Regions from separate parts of the Streptomyces sp. NPDC088725 genome, predicted to be linked through region 1. Evidence: riboswitches for the same ligand, from Rfam matches in the RefSeq annotation. Region 1 holds a riboswitch; the other holds the start of a gene.
What was found. A riboswitch is a leader RNA that binds a small molecule or an ion and turns the genes downstream of it on or off. The one in region 1 is predicted to bind S-adenosylmethionine.

Region 2: it holds a riboswitch for S-adenosylmethionine, as region 1 does, so the genes downstream of both, thrC (threonine synthase) here and ACIP6N_RS05475 (aminotransferase class V-fold PLP-dependent enzyme) in region 1, are expected to answer to the same signal.

What each region holds. Positions count from the first base shown of each region.
Region 1 covers NZ_JBIVLO010000002.1:347,282-354,506, reverse strand. Annotated here, with positions in the region: gene ACIP6N_RS05490 (Rieske 2Fe-2S domain-containing protein) at 1-269, shown strand, start outside; gene ACIP6N_RS05485 (cytochrome bc complex cytochrome b subunit) at 266-1,891, shown strand; gene trpD (anthranilate phosphoribosyltransferase) at 2,058-3,122, shown strand; SAM riboswitch class IV at 3,219-3,336, shown strand; gene ACIP6N_RS05475 (aminotransferase class V-fold PLP-dependent enzyme) at 3,382-4,770, shown strand; gene ACIP6N_RS05470 (TIGR03619 family F420-dependent LLM class oxidoreductase) at 4,792-5,694, opposite strand; gene ACIP6N_RS05465 (Lrp/AsnC family transcriptional regulator) at 5,847-6,128, opposite strand; gene ACIP6N_RS05460 (rhomboid family intramembrane serine protease) at 6,125-6,835, opposite strand; gene ACIP6N_RS05455 (hypothetical protein) at 6,986-7,225, shown strand, end outside.
Region 2 covers NZ_JBIVLO010000005.1:145,799-153,023, reverse strand. Annotated here, with positions in the region: gene ACIP6N_RS14045 (cold-shock protein) at 182-385, opposite strand; gene ACIP6N_RS14040 (MoaD/ThiS family protein) at 751-1,029, opposite strand; gene thrC (threonine synthase) at 1,173-2,495, opposite strand; SAM riboswitch class I at 2,511-2,638, opposite strand; gene ACIP6N_RS14030 (glucosyl-3-phosphoglycerate synthase) at 2,793-3,737, shown strand; gene ACIP6N_RS14025 (trehalose-6-phosphate synthase) at 3,966-5,399, shown strand; gene otsB (trehalose-phosphatase) at 5,508-6,350, opposite strand; gene ACIP6N_RS14015 (DUF3263 domain-containing protein) at 6,360-6,590, opposite strand; gene ACIP6N_RS14010 (extracellular solute-binding protein) at 6,669-7,225, opposite strand, start outside.

The DNA.
Region 1 (7,225 bases):
TGGAGTGGTCCCACGAGGGCATCGTGGCGTACTCCAAGATCTGCACCCACGTGGGCTGTCCCATCAGCCTGTACGAGCAGCAGACGCACCACGTGCTCTGCCCCTGCCACCAGTCCACCTTCGACCTCTCCGACGGCGCCCGCGTCATCTTCGGCCCGGCCGGTCACGCTCTCCCGCAGCTGCGGATCGGTGTGAACGGTGAGGGCAATCTCGAGGCGCTCGGCGACTTCGACGAGCCCGTCGGTCCTGCCTTCTGGGAGCGCGGATGAGTACTGCGAACGATTCACAGCGCACAGTGCCCGCAGGCGAGAAGATCGCCGACTGGGCGGACGGCCGGCTGGGGATTTACGGCCTGGCCAAGGCCAACATGCGCAAGATCTTCCCCGACCACTGGTCGTTCATGCTGGGTGAGGTCGCGCTCTACAGCTTCATCATCATCATCCTCACGGGTGTGTATCTGACGCTGTTCTTCCACCCGTCGATGAACGAGGTGGTCTACCACGGCAGTTACGTGCCGCTGCAGGGCCTGCGGATGTCGGAGGCCTTTCAGTCGACGGTGAACATCAGCTTCGAGGTCCGTGGCGGTCTGCTGATCCGGCAGATCCACCACTGGGGCGCGCTGGTCTTCCTCGCCGCGATGCTCGTGCACATGATGCGCGTGTTCTTCACGGGTGCGTTCCGCAAGCCCCGTGAGGTCAACTGGCTTTTCGGCTTCCTGCTGTTCGTCCTGGGCATGTTCACCGGGTTCACCGGTTACTCGCTCCCGGACGACCTGCTCTCCGGCACCGGTGTGCGCTTCATGGAAGGCGCGATCCTGTCCGTCCCGATCGTCGGCACGTACATGTCGATGTTCCTGTTCGGCGGGGAGTTCCCGGGCGGCGACTTCGTGGCCCGGTTCTACTCGGTCCACATCCTGCTGCTGCCGGGCATCATGCTCGGCCTGCTGGTCGGTCACCTGATCCTGGTCTTCTACCACAAGCACACGCAGTTCGCGGGTCCCGGACGTACGAACAAGAACGTCGTGGGCATGCCGCTGCTGCCGATCTACATGGCGAAGGCCGGCGGTTTCTTCTTCCTGGTCTTCGGCGTGATCTCGATCATCGCCGCCATCGCCACGATCAACCCGATCTGGGGCATCGGCCCCTACCGGCCCGACCAGGTCTCCACCGGAGCCCAGCCCGACTGGTACATGGGCTTCTCCGAAGGTCTGATCCGTGTCATGCCCGGCTGGGAGATCAACCTCTGGGGTCACACGCTCGTCCTGGGTGTGTTCATCCCGTTGATGATCTTCCCGCTGGTGCTCGTCGCCATCGCGGTCTATCCCTTCATCGAGGCATGGGTCACCGGCGACCGGCGCGCGCATCACATCGCGGAGCGGCCACGCAACCAGCCGACCCGTACCGCGTTCGGTGTGGCCTGGCTGACCTGGTACGGCGTCCTCCTGATCGGTGGCGGCAACGACCTCTGGGCCACGCACTTCCACCTCTCGATCAACACGATCACCTGGTTCGTGCGGATCGCGTTCTTCGTGGCCCCGGTCGTCGCCTTCATCATCACCAAGCGGTTCTGCCTGGGTCTCCAGCGCAGCGACGCCGAGAAGGTGCTGCACGGACGCGAGTCCGGCATCATCAAGCGGCTGCCGCACGGTGAGTTCGTCGAGGTCCACACGCCGCTCGAACAGGGCGACCTCTACAAGCTCACGGCGCACGATCAGCCCAGCCCGGCCGAGATCGGCCCCACGACCGACGAGAACGGTGTCGAGCGCAAGGTCTCGCCCGTCGAGAAGGCCAGGGTCAGCCTCAGCAAGGGTTACTTCGGCGAGGGCAACCAGATTCCCAAGCCCACCGCCGAGCAGTACAAGGAGATCACCAGCGGCCACGGCCACCACTGATCCCGCCAGAACCGTCAGGTTCGCCACCACCGAGGGCCCCGGCCCGGCTCCCCGCGAGGGGACCGGCCGGGGCCCTCGGCGTTCTTCCTGCGGGGCGCGCGCCGATAGGCTGGCCGGGAAGGCCGCCACAGGCCCGTGGAACCCCCGCAGAGACCCAGGAGCGAGCATGAGCGCTGTTACCCCCGTCGGAGGCGACACCGTGGCGGCCCGCAGCTGGCCGGGCGTGCTGAACCCGCTGCTGCGCGGCGAGCACCTGAGCACGGACGACACCGCCTGGGCCATGGACAGGATCATGAGCGGCGAGGCCACCGACGCGCAGATCGCCGGATTCGCGGTCGCGCTGCGGGCGAAGGGCGAGACCGTCGAGGAGGTCTCCGGGCTCGTGCGGGCCATGTACGCGCACGCCAGGACCATCGAGGTGCCGGGCCCCACCGTCGACATCGTCGGCACCGGCGGTGACATGGCGAAGACCGTCAACATCTCCACGATGTCGGCGATCGTGGTGGCCGGCGCGGGCGCCAAGGTCGTCAAGCACGGCAACCGCGCCTCCTCGTCGGCGAGCGGCGCCTCCGACGTACTGGAACGCCTCGGCGTCAACCTGGAACTGACCCCGCGGCGGGTCGCCGAGGTCGCCGAGGAAGCGGGCATCACGTTCTGCTTCGCGGTGAAGTTCCACCCCGCCCTGCGGTACGCGGCCAAGGCGCGCAAGGAGCTGGGCGCGCAGACCACGTTCAACATCCTCGGACCGCTCACCAACCCGGCCCGGGTACGGTCGCAGGCGGTCGGCGTCGCGGACCGGCGGATGGCGCCGATCGTGGCCGGTGTGCTGGCGGCGCGCGGCAATTCGTCGCTGGTCGTCCGCGGGGACGACGGCCTGGACGAGCTGACGACGACGGCCACCTCCACGGTCTGGATCGTCCGGGACGGCGCCGTGCGCGAGACGTCGTTCGACCCGCGCGACGTGGGCATCGAACTGGTGCCGATCGAGGCGCTGCGCGGCGCGGACGCCGCGTACAACGCCGAGGTGGCCCGGCGCCTGCTGGCCGGCGAGCAGGGGCCCGTGCGCGATGCCGTCCTGCTCAACTCCGCTGCCGCACTGGTCGCGTTGAGCCCCACGGACGCGCCGCTGACCGACCAGATCGCCGCCGGGATCGCCACGGCGGCCGAGTCCGTCGACTCCGGCGCGGCCAAGGCCACGCTGGAGCGCTGGGTGAGCGCGAGTACCGCCTGATCCGGACGGTGCGGTGGCGCGGGGCCGGCCGGCCGATGTCCGGGATGTGGACCGGAGTTGCCCATGACCGTGGAGCCTGTGTCATGCTTTTCGACAGGTCATGAGTGACAGCGACTACGGCCCCGGCCCGCTGTCCGGCAACCCTCCGTCCGTGGCGGGGTGCCCCGGGTGAAGACCAGGCCGCAGGCAGCGAGGTCTGTGGCAAGCGCGGACCCCTGCATGCCTTGGGGTCCTTGGTCCTCGAGGGAGCAGTCTCGACATGTCCGCATACGCCAGTGCCACTGTCGCCGCCGTCAGCACCGACTCCGAAGCCGCCTGTGCGCAGCCGCTGCCGGTGCTCGGGCGGGATGTCACCGTCCCGCTCGTCACCGGTGGCGAGGTCACGTACGCCGCGCTCGACTACGCGGCGAGCGCGCCGGCCCTCCAGCGGGTGTGGGACGACATCGCCGCGTACGCCCCGTACTACGGCAGCGTCCACCGCGGCGCCGGTTACCTCTCGCAGCTGTCCACCGACCTCTTCGAGAAGAGCCGCCGCACGGTCGCCGGGTTCCTCGGCTGCCGCGCGGACGACCAGGTCGTCTTCACCCGCTCCACCACCGACTCGCTGAACCTCCTGGCCGCCGCGCTGCCCGCCGGCTGTGAGGTGTACGTCTTCGAGACCGAGCACCACGCCGCGCTGCTGCCGTGGCGTGCGGCCCGGGTGAACATCCTCGACGCGCCGCGTACCCCGGCCGCCGCCGTCGCCACCCTGGAGAGCGCGCTGGCCGGACGGGACACCTCGGTGCCCGCGCTCGTCTGCGTCACCGGCGCCTCCAACGTCACCGGCGAGCTGTGGCCCGTACAGGAGCTGGCCGCCGCCGCGCACGCGCACGGCGCCCGTATCGTCCTCGACGCCGCGCAGCTCGCGCCGCACCACCCGGTGGACGTCACCGGACTCGACGTGGACTGGGTCGCGTTCTCCGGACACAAGCTGTACGCGCCGTTCGGCTCCGGCGTGCTCGCGGGCCGTTCGGACTGGCTGCTCGACTCGGAGCCGTACCTCGCGGGCGGTGGTGCGAGCCGTCGGGTCACCCGGCGTGAGGACGGCGGGGTGGACGTCGACTGGCACACCACGACGGCCCGCCACGAGGCCGGTTCGCCGAACGTCATCGGGGTGTACGCGATCGCCTCCGCCTGCACGGCGCTCAAGGAGGCCGGTTTCGACACGCTGGTCGCCCGCGAGCAGGCGCTGGTCGCCCGCGTGCGTGCGGGGCTCGCCGAGGTGCCCGAGGTCAAGGTGCTCTCGCTCTTCGGCGACGACGCACCGCGCGTCGGCGTCCTGTCGTTCGTCGTCGAGGGCTGGAACAGCTCGCACTTCGCCGCCGCGCTGTCGGCGGAGTACGGCATCGGCGTGCGCGACGGCCTCTTCTGCGCCCACCCGCTCGTACGGACCCTGCTCGACAACGACCCGCAGGAGCAGGGGGAGTGCGGCGCCCCCGAGGCCGAGCCCGGCGAGCGCTCGCTCAACGCGATCCGGGTCAGCTTCGGCGCGGGAACGCCGGAGGAGCACGTGGACCGGTTCGTCGGCGCGGTCAAGGAGCTGGTGCGCGACGGCGCCCGCTGGAACTACCGCACCGAGGACGGCCGTTGCGTCCCGGCTCCCTGCTGATACTGATGCCCGGAGGCGGGATCAGTCCTCGCGGGCGAGGTCCAGCACGGACCTGACGAGTTCGAGCGAGTGGTCGATGTCCTTGGACAGCCACATCAGGTCCACGAAGACGTGGTCGATGTCCGTCTCGCGGCGCGTCAGTCCGATGGCCTCGGCCACCTCCTCGACCGTGGTCACCCGGGTCGGGATGAACCGCAGGATCGCCCCGATCTCCGACGGGTCACGGCCCTCCTCCGCCGCGATCCTGCGGATCTCCCGCAGCGGGCCGTTGACGGAGGCGGGGTCGTAGTAACCGCCTCTCGGCGAGAGGACGGGCAGCCAGCCGTCCGCCCGGCGTGCGACACGGCGCAGCGCCGCCGGGGCCCAGCCGCCCAGATGGATCGGCGGGCGGGGCCGCCGCACCGGCTTGAGGTCGACATGAGTGGGTGGCAGGCTCACGTAAGGGCCCTCGTGCGCCACGGGGTTGGTGGACCACCAGGCGTCCAGCACGTCGAGCGTCTCGTCCAGCCGGGCGCCCCGCTCTTCGATCGGGACGCCGACGGCCCGGAACTCGTCGGGGGACCAGCCGGTGCCGAGCCCGGGTATCAATCGTCCACCGCTGACCAGGTCCAGGCTCGTGAGCGTACGGGCGAACAGCACCGGCTGGTACCAGGGAGCCGCCAGGACGTTGCTCCCCAGCAGCGCGCGTTCGGTGGAGGCCGCAGCGACGGTCAGGACCGTGAGCGGGTCGAGGACGGCGTTGAACTCCTTGGGGAAGCCGATGCCGCCGCCGTAACCGATCGCGGGACGCACCGGTGACAGCAGCCGGTCGCTGACCCACAGGCTGTCCGCGCCGAGCGCCTCCGCCTCCCGGGCGAAGCGCCCGGCACCGGCGGCGTGGTGGGCGAGGGTGCCCATCTGGGGGAGAGTGAATCCGATACGCATGACGGCCTCCGTAAGGCCCGTACTGCCATTGAGCACAGGCTTCACGGTAATACCGCAATATCGGACAATATTCCCCCGCGATGTCCAGGCGGCGTCTCCCGTGGGGAGTCAGGACCGGGTCGGCCTCGCGGGCCTCGGGAGCCTCGGGAGTCTCAGGAGTCGAGCCCGATCGCGAAGGCCGCCTCCAGGTCGTGCTGGGAGTACGTACGGAACGCCACGTGCGTGTCCGTCCCCCGCACGCCCTCGATCTTGCTGATCCGGCCGGGGATGACCTCCGCCAGATCGTCGTGCGCGGCGACTCGCACCATGGCGATCAGGTCGTACGTACCGGTCACCGAGAAGACTTCGCTGACACTCTCCAGCGAGGCGATCGCCTCGGCGATCTCGGGGATCCGGTCCACGCTGGTCTTGATGAGCACGATCGCGGTGATCACGGTTGGCGTTCTCCCTCAGTGGCCGCGGTTTGGCCTCCCACCTTATCGGTACGGCGGTAACGCGCCCATGCGTAGAGGAAGCCCGCGCCGAAGCCCACCAGATGCGCGAGATAGGCGACGCCGGGACCCGATCCGGCGGTCCGTGCCGCCAGCCCCTGGAGGATGAACCAGAAAATCAGCACGATCCAGGCGGGGAAGCGCAGCGGCAGGAAGAAAAGAAACGGGAAAATGCTGGTCACGCGCGCCTTGGGAAAGAGGTGGAGAAAGGCGCCGAGCACACCGGAGATCGCGCCGGAAGCTCCCACCAGGGTCTGTTCGGAGTCGGCGTTGGCGACCGCGTACATGGTGAGCGCGAGACAGCCGACGGCCAGATAGAAGAGCGTGAACGCCGTCCGGCCCATCCGCTCCTCCGTCATGGCCCCGAAGACGTGGAGGAAGAGCATGTTGCCCAGCAGATGCAGCCAGTTGGCGTGCACGAACAGCGCGGTGAGCGGTGTGAGCAGGGCGTCCGGGGAGCCGTGGGTGAGCGTGGCGGGGACGACTCCCCAGCGTACGAAGTAGTCGCTCTGCGCGCCGAGCAGCGCGTCGCCCGTGCCGTACACGGGGTTGAACCCGGACAGCGGACTGACGAGGAAGGCCAGTGAACAGAGGCCGATCAGCCCGTACGTCACCACCGGCCTGCCCGACACTGTCCGCCCACTGATCACGGACAGAGCATGGCGTACCGGAATCAATCGGCGGGGGCGCCTCGCCGGGTCCGCGAAACCCGTGAGGCCGTAGGGTTGGAGACCCGCGTACGGACGCTGTAGAGACGGCGCGAAGACAAGACGATCAGCAGATCAGAAGAGGACGGCACCATGACGACGGTTCCCCTGCCGACGGACGACACCCGGTGGCGCTGTTCCCAGTGCGGTAACCTCACGCGCTTCGATGTGACCCGCTCGTCCAAGGTGGTGGAGTACGTCCATCTGGACCTGGCGGGAGCGCCGAAGGTGGAGGAGCGCGAGGTGGTCAGTGAGACCATCGAGTCGGTCCGCTGCCGGTGGTGCAATGCGGTGGATCAGATCGAACTGGTGGACAGGCCGGGCGCCGACTCC
Region 2 (7,225 bases), on a different contig from region 1:
GACCCGTACGAACGCGGCCCACGCCCGTACGAACGCGGCCCGCACACGCGCCCGTACGCACACACCCGCCCGCACACCCGCCCCCGCACGTGCGAGAGGCCCGTACCCCTGTGACCGGGATACGGGCCCCTCGTGCGGTGCGTGGACTTCGATCGTGCGTCGGTGGCCGATCGCGCCGGAATCAGACGGCGAGCTTGACCATGTCCGCCTGCGGACCCTTCTGGCCCTGCGAGATCTCGAACTCCACTCGCTGACCTTCTTCAAGGGTGCGGTACCCGTCCATCTGGATGGCGCTGTAGTGGACGAAAACATCCGCACCACCGTCGACCGCGATGAAGCCGTAGCCCTTCTCCGCGTTGAACCACTTGACGGTGCCCTGAGCCATGCCCAACTCCCCTATTACTGGCCCCTGCCGGAGGCCTTACTTCGCGTCGGAACGCGTCGACCGCGGCTGAATGTATCTGCCCAACTGCCCTCTGCAACAGGTCAATCAGACGAGAATTCCGGGCATGGCCGAACACACGAAACAGTGAATTGCCAATGATCCGGGGCAAGTCGGGCCAGGCAAAGCGCATCTATCACGCAAACGGCACCAGGACTTCGACTCCATGTTGTCGCGTTCTCATATGTGTTGGGCACGCGCGACAGCGGGTCGTTCCCACATCGTAGCGCGCTCAACCACATGGAATTGCCCCCTCCGCTTCTCTTGCGGAGGGGGCAATTCCATGACGCGCTGCGGCAGTCGGACGGTCAGCAGCCGCCCGCGACCGCCGGGATGATCGAGACGCCGGCGCCCGCCGGGGTCACCGTCTCCAGGCCCTGCTCGAAGCGGACGTCGTCGTCGTTCACGTACACGTTCACGAAGCGGCGCAGCTTGCCCGCGTCGTCCAGCACACGGGCGGCGATCCCCGGGTGGTTGCTCTCCAGGGACTGGATGACCTCGGAGAGGGTCGCGCCCTCCGCCGGGACCTCGGCCTGACCACCGGTGTACGTACGGAGGATGGTGGGGATGCGGACCTTGACGCTCATGGTGGGATGCCTTCCTCGGGTCTGGATGTCGTGGGGCCTGCCGGGACGGGCGAGTGCGCGAACCCGGCGTCCCGGAACGGGTCGGTACGCGAGACGGCCGTCCCGGGCCGGGTCAGTGCGCGAGACCGCCGTCCCGCAACGGATCAGTGCGCGAGACCCGCGTCCCGGAACGCGTCCAGGCTCGGGCGGATCGTCGCCGTCGGGCCGGTCGTCGGGGCCACCGCGTCCAGCGTCTTCAGGCCGTCACCGGTGTTGAGCACGACCGTCGTGAGCGTCGGGTCGAGCGCGCCGGACTCGATGAGCTTCTTCGTCACGCCGACCGTCACCCCGCCCGCCGTCTCGGCGAAGATCCCCTCGGTGCGGGCGAGCAGCTTGATCGCGTCCACGATCTGCTCGTCGTTGACGTCCTCGACGGCGCCGCCGGTGCGGCGCGTGATGTCCAGGACGTACGGGCCGTCGGCCGGGTTCCCGATCGCCAGCGACTTGGCGATGGTGTCCGGCTTCTGCGGACGTACGACGTCGTGACCGGCCTTGAAAGCGGCGGAGACCGGCGAGCAGCCCTCGGCCTGGGCCCCGAAGATCTTGTACGGCCTGTCCTCGACCAGACCCAGCTTGATCAGCTCGCGCAGACCCTTGTCGATCTTCGTGAGCTGTGAGCCCGAGGCGATCGGGATGACGATCTGGTCGGGCAGCTGCCAGCCGAGCTGCTCGCAGATCTCGTACGCGAGCGTCTTCGAGCCCTCGCCGTAGTACGGGCGGAGGTTGACGTTGACGAAGCCCCAGCCCTCGCCCAGCGGGTCGCCGATCAGCTCGGAACAGAAGCGGTTGACGTCGTCGTAGTTGCCCTCGATGCCGACCAGTTCACCGCCGTAGACGGCCGCCATGACGACCTTGCCCTGCTCCAGGTCGTGCGGGATGAACACGCACGACCGCAGTCCGGCGCGGGCCGCAGCCGCGCCTACCGCGCCCGCGAGGTTACCGGTGGAGGAGCAGGAGAGCGTGGTGAAGCCGAAGGCGCGGGCCGCCTCGACGGCGATGGCGACGACGCGGTCCTTGAAGGAGTGCGTCGGGTTGCCGGAGTCGTCCTTGATGTGGAGGCCGCCGGTGACGCCCAGTTCACGGGCGAGGTTGTCGGCCTTGACGAGCTTGGTGAAGCCCGGGTTGATGTTGGGCTTCGTGGCGACGTCGGCGGGGACGGGCAGCAGCTCCGCGTAGCGCCAGATGTTGTCGGGTCCCGCCGCGATGCGCTTCTTCAGCGCTTCCGGGTCGCCCGTCGGCAGGTCGTAGGCCACTTCGAGCGGGCCGAAACAGCTCGCGCAGGCGAAGATCGGGCCGAGTTCGAAACGTTCTCCGCATTCGCGGCACGAGAGTGCGGCGGCGGGTCCCAGGTCGACGGTGCCGGCGGAAGCGGCGGATCCGGTCGGGTTCTGGGTGACGTCAGTGTTCTGGACAGTCTGCACAGCCATGAAGGCGAGGCCCTTTCCTCATCTTCCTCACGACGCGTTTCGCCGCAAGACGGAATTGGCACCTTCCCCACCGTGACCTCGCGGTCGGCGGGATGGTTGCCGGGGCTTCAACGGGCCGTTCCCTCTGCCCCTCTGGATGAGCGGTATGGCGCCGGAACCGGGCTCCGGTGCGTTTGTCGGCCGACCACCCCCGGCATGCGCGGGCTACTGGCCTTGTTCAAGACTGTAACCGAAGGACCGGACGGTTGAGACAGTCGTCCGGAACGCGAGATGGATCACTCTCAGGGAGTACCGACCGTGCTGGAAGAGGTGGAACGCTGGCTGACCAGGCGTTCCTGGTCCGTCGGCGACCGTACGCTCGACCGGCTGACGGCCGCCAAGGCCGCGCGTGGCACCACGGTGAGCGTGGTCCTGCCGGCGCTCGACGAGGAGGAGACCGTCGGTGAGATCGTCGCGGTCATCCGCCGGGAGCTGATGGAGAAGGTGCCGCTCGTCGACGAGTTGGTGGTGATCGACTCCGGTTCCGTGGACGGTACGGCGAAGATCGCGGCGGCGGCCGGCGCGCGGGTCGTGCACCGGGACGCGATACTGCCGCGGCTGCCCGCGCTGCCCGGCAAGGGCGAGGTGCTGTGGCGGTCGCTGCTGGTGACAACCGGCGACATCGTCTGTTTCGTGGACGCCGATCTCCGGGAATTCTCGGCGGACTTCGTGTCGGGGATCGTGGGGCCGCTGCTCACGGACCCGGAGGTGCAGCTCGTGAAGGGGATGTACGACCGGCCGCTGAACGGGACCGCGGGACAGGGCGGCCGGGTGACGGAACTGGTGGCGCGGCCGCTGCTGAATCTGCACTGGCCTCTGCTCGCGGGTTTCGTCCAGCCGCTGGGCGGGGAGTACGCGGCGCGCCGGACGCTGCTGGAGCGGCTGCCGTTCCCCGTCGGATACGGCGTGGAGCTGGGGCTGCTGGTCGACGCGCTGCACGCGGTGGGCCTTGACGCGCTGGCGCAGGTGGACGTGGGTGTACGGATCCACCGGCACCAGGACGGGCGGGCGCTCGGACGGATGGCGGCGGCGATCTACCGCACGGCGCAGCTGCGGCTGTCGCGCGGGCATCTGGTGCGGCCGGTGCTGACGCAGTTCGAGCGGGGTGAGGACGGTTTCGTCCCGCGTACCCACGCGGTGGACACGGAGGAGCGGCCGCCGATGCGGGAGATCGGCGAGTACACGGCCGGCCGTGCGGCGTAGCCGATTCTGAACGTGCGGCGCAGCCGGTTCCGACGGGCGGATTTCCTGGGGCGCGCCCTCATGGACCTTCGCCCCTCGCGTCACGGAGACTCGCGTCGCGGACGGGAGCGCGACCGAGGCCCCGGAGCCGCGTACATGCTCGCCGCCGCTCATCACACGAACGCGCATGTGACCGAGCCGTACGCGTCCGTACGTTTGAGCGTTTCCGGTACGGGCTAGATTTCGGCCATGGTCTCCGAGCACGTCGCCCAGGTCCTTGTCGCCTCCAACCGCGGTCCCGTCTCGTACTCCGTGCGCGACGACGGAGCGCTGGACGCCAAGCGCGGCGGCGGCGGGCTGGTGTCCGGGCTGTCCGCCATCGGTCCTGACACGGACGCGGTCTGGGTGTGCGCGGCGCTCGGTGACGGCGACCGCGAGGCCGTACGCCGGACGGGCGGCCGGCTCGACGTGGCGGACACCGGCGGACAGCGCGTCCGGATGCTGGACATCGCGCCGGAGGTGTACGCGGACGCGTACAACGGCGTGGCGAATTCGACGCTGTGGTTCGTCCACCACCTGCTCTACCAGACCCCGCTGGAGCCGGCCTTCGGCCCGGAGTTCCGCGCGCAGTGGGCGTCGTACGAGGCGTACAACCGCGCCTTCGCCGAGGCGCTGGCCGACGAGGCGGCCGAGGGCGCCGCGGTCCTGGTGCAGGACTACCACCTGGCGCTGGTGCCCGGCATGCTGCGCGCGCTCCGCCCCGACCTGCGGATCGGGCACTTCTCGCACACGCCGTGGGCGCCGGTGGACTACTTCCGGCTGCTGCCCGACGACATCGCGCGCCAGCTGCTGCGCGGCATCCTGGGCGCGGACCGGGCGGCGTTCCTGACGCAGCGCTGGGCCGGCGCGTTCACGGCGTGCTGTACGGAGCTGCTGGGCGGTACGGGCAACACCCGGATCGGGGTGCACGGCCTCGGCGCGGACGCGGACTTCCTGCGGGAGCGGGCGCACCGCCCCGACGTCGGCGAGCGGATGACCGCGCTGCGCGAGCAGATCGGCACGGAGGCCGGGGGCGCCGCGCGGAAGACGATCGTGCGGGTCGACCGTACGGAACTGTCCAAGAACATCGTGCGCGGGCTCCTCTCGTACCGTCAGCTGCTGGCCGAAAGGCCCGAGTGGCACGGCCGGGTGGTGCATGTCGCCTTCGCGTATCCCTCCCGGCAGGATCTGCCGGTCTACCGCGACTACACCGCAGAGGTGCAGCGGGTGGCGGACGGCATCAACGAGGAGTTCGGCACGGACGGATGGCTGCCGGTCGTCCTCCATGTGAAGGACGACTTCGCCCGCTCGCTCGCGGCCTACCGGCTGGCGGACGTGGCGCTGGTCAACCCGATCCGCGACGGTATGAACCTGGTGGCCAAGGAGATCCCGGTGGTCTCGGACGACGGGTGCGCGCTGGTGCTCTCACGCGAGGCGGGCGCGTACGAGGAGCTGGGCGAGGACGCGCTGGTGGTGAACCCGTACGACGTGTCCGCGACGGCCGCCGCGCTGCACGAGGCGCTGACGATGCCGGTGCCGGAGCGTGCCGAGCGTTCGAAGCGGCTGGCGGAGGCGGCTACGGCGCTGCCGCCGGCGCGGTGGTTCCTCGACCAGCTGACCGCGCTGCGCGAGCTGCCCGTCTGACGGGGCCGAAGACCGGAGCCCGAACGCCGGGCGCCGTGCGGAGGTGACCTCACCCCCGCACGGCGCCACGCGCGGCATCTCGCGGACGCGGCTCTCAGCCCGCGTCTTTCAGGCCGCCGCCTCGTCCGCCAGCGCCGCCAGAAAGTCCGCGAGCGCCGCCGGGCCTGACAGCAGCAGGTCCGCCTTCCCGGTCACCTCGGGCACGTCCCCGCTGGCGATCAGCAGCGCCGGGTGGCCCGCCGCCCGCAGCTCCTCCACCGCCGCGAAGGCCGCCAGGTCGCCCAGATCGTCGCCCGCGTACACGACCGTCTCGGCCCCGACCTCGCGTACGTACTCCTTCAGCGCCACGCCCTTGTCCACGCCGGGCGGACGCAGTTCGAGGACCATGCGCCCCGGCTCCAGCACCAGTCCGTGCTTCGCCGCCAGGTCGGCCAGGGGTCCGCGCAGGGCTTCGAAGGCGGCCTGCGGGTCGGTGGCGCGGCGGGTGTGGACCGCGACCGCCTGCCCCTTCTCCTCGATCCAGGTGCCCTCCCAGGAACCGAACCGGTCGAGGAATCCGGGAAGTTCCGCACGCGCGGCCGCCACGCCCGGGTGCGGCTCCGGGGTGTTGACCGTGCCGGTGATCGCGTCCCAGCGTTCGGCGCCGTAGTGGCCGAGGACCACCAGGTGGTCGAGGCCCGGTACGCCGGCGAAGCCGCCGTACCGCACGGCGAGCCCGGCCGGGCGGCCGGTGAGGACCGCCACGGACGCGACGTTCGGCGCGAGCGCGGCCAGCGCGGGGACGGCACGCGGGTGGGCGCGGGCCTGTTCGGGGTCGGGGACGATCTCGGCGAGTGTGCCGTCGAAGTCGAGGACGACGACGGCTTTGCCCGGCGCGGCGAGGAACGCGGCCAGACCTTCTGTACCTGCGGAGGTGGTGGGATTCGGCAGGGAGTGCGATGTGCTGCCCATGTGCTGAGCCTATCGTTGGTCTCTGCGGGCCTGCCGGAGTCTGCGCAGTCTGTTCACCGTCACCGGATCGTGCTCCGCCGCGGCGGGATCGTCCAGGAGTGCGTTCAGCAGTTGGTAGTAGCGCGTCGGAGACAGTCCCAGCCGCTCACGGATGGCGCGCTCCTTGGCCCCGGGGCCGGGCCAGCCACCCGCCTCCATGGCCAGGACCGCGCGGTCGCGGTCGGACAGTTCCGAGGTCATCGCTGTTCCGTCAGGGCCGAGGTCATCGCCGTTCCGCCGCTTCCGAGGTCATCGCTGTTCCGTCAGTTCCGAGGTCATCTATTCCGCGCTCTCCGCCGTGGCGGCGTCCCTGGCGATCTCGCTGAGCACGTTCGCCGGACTCGCGCCCGGCTCGACCGCCTTGCCGATCTTCTCCTTGACGCTCCCGCTCACACTCGACCACGACGTCTTGCCGACCGGCGGCAGCTCGGAGTCCGGCAGCGCGGCCCCGAACTTGTGCAGGTCCTTGTACGCGGGGTCGTCCGCCATGACGTCGTTGGCGCTGTAGGTGACCGGCAGCAGGTCGTACTGACCGACGAAGTCCATCACGTTCTTGTCCTCGTAGACGAAGTCGAGGAACTTGCCGATCTGCCGGGCGTGGCCGTTCTGCTTGAAGGCCATGATCCAGTCGGCGACGCCCATCGACGCCTTGGTCGTGCCGTTGATGCCGGGCATCTCCACCATTCCGACCTTGATGCCCGCCTGCTTGGCGTCCTTGAGCAGCGACGGGTGCCCGTTGAGCATGCCCACCTGACCGCTCGTGAACGCCTTGAACGCGACCGCGCGATCGAGCTCGCCCGGCGCGACGGGACCGACAAGCCCCTCGCGCACCAGGT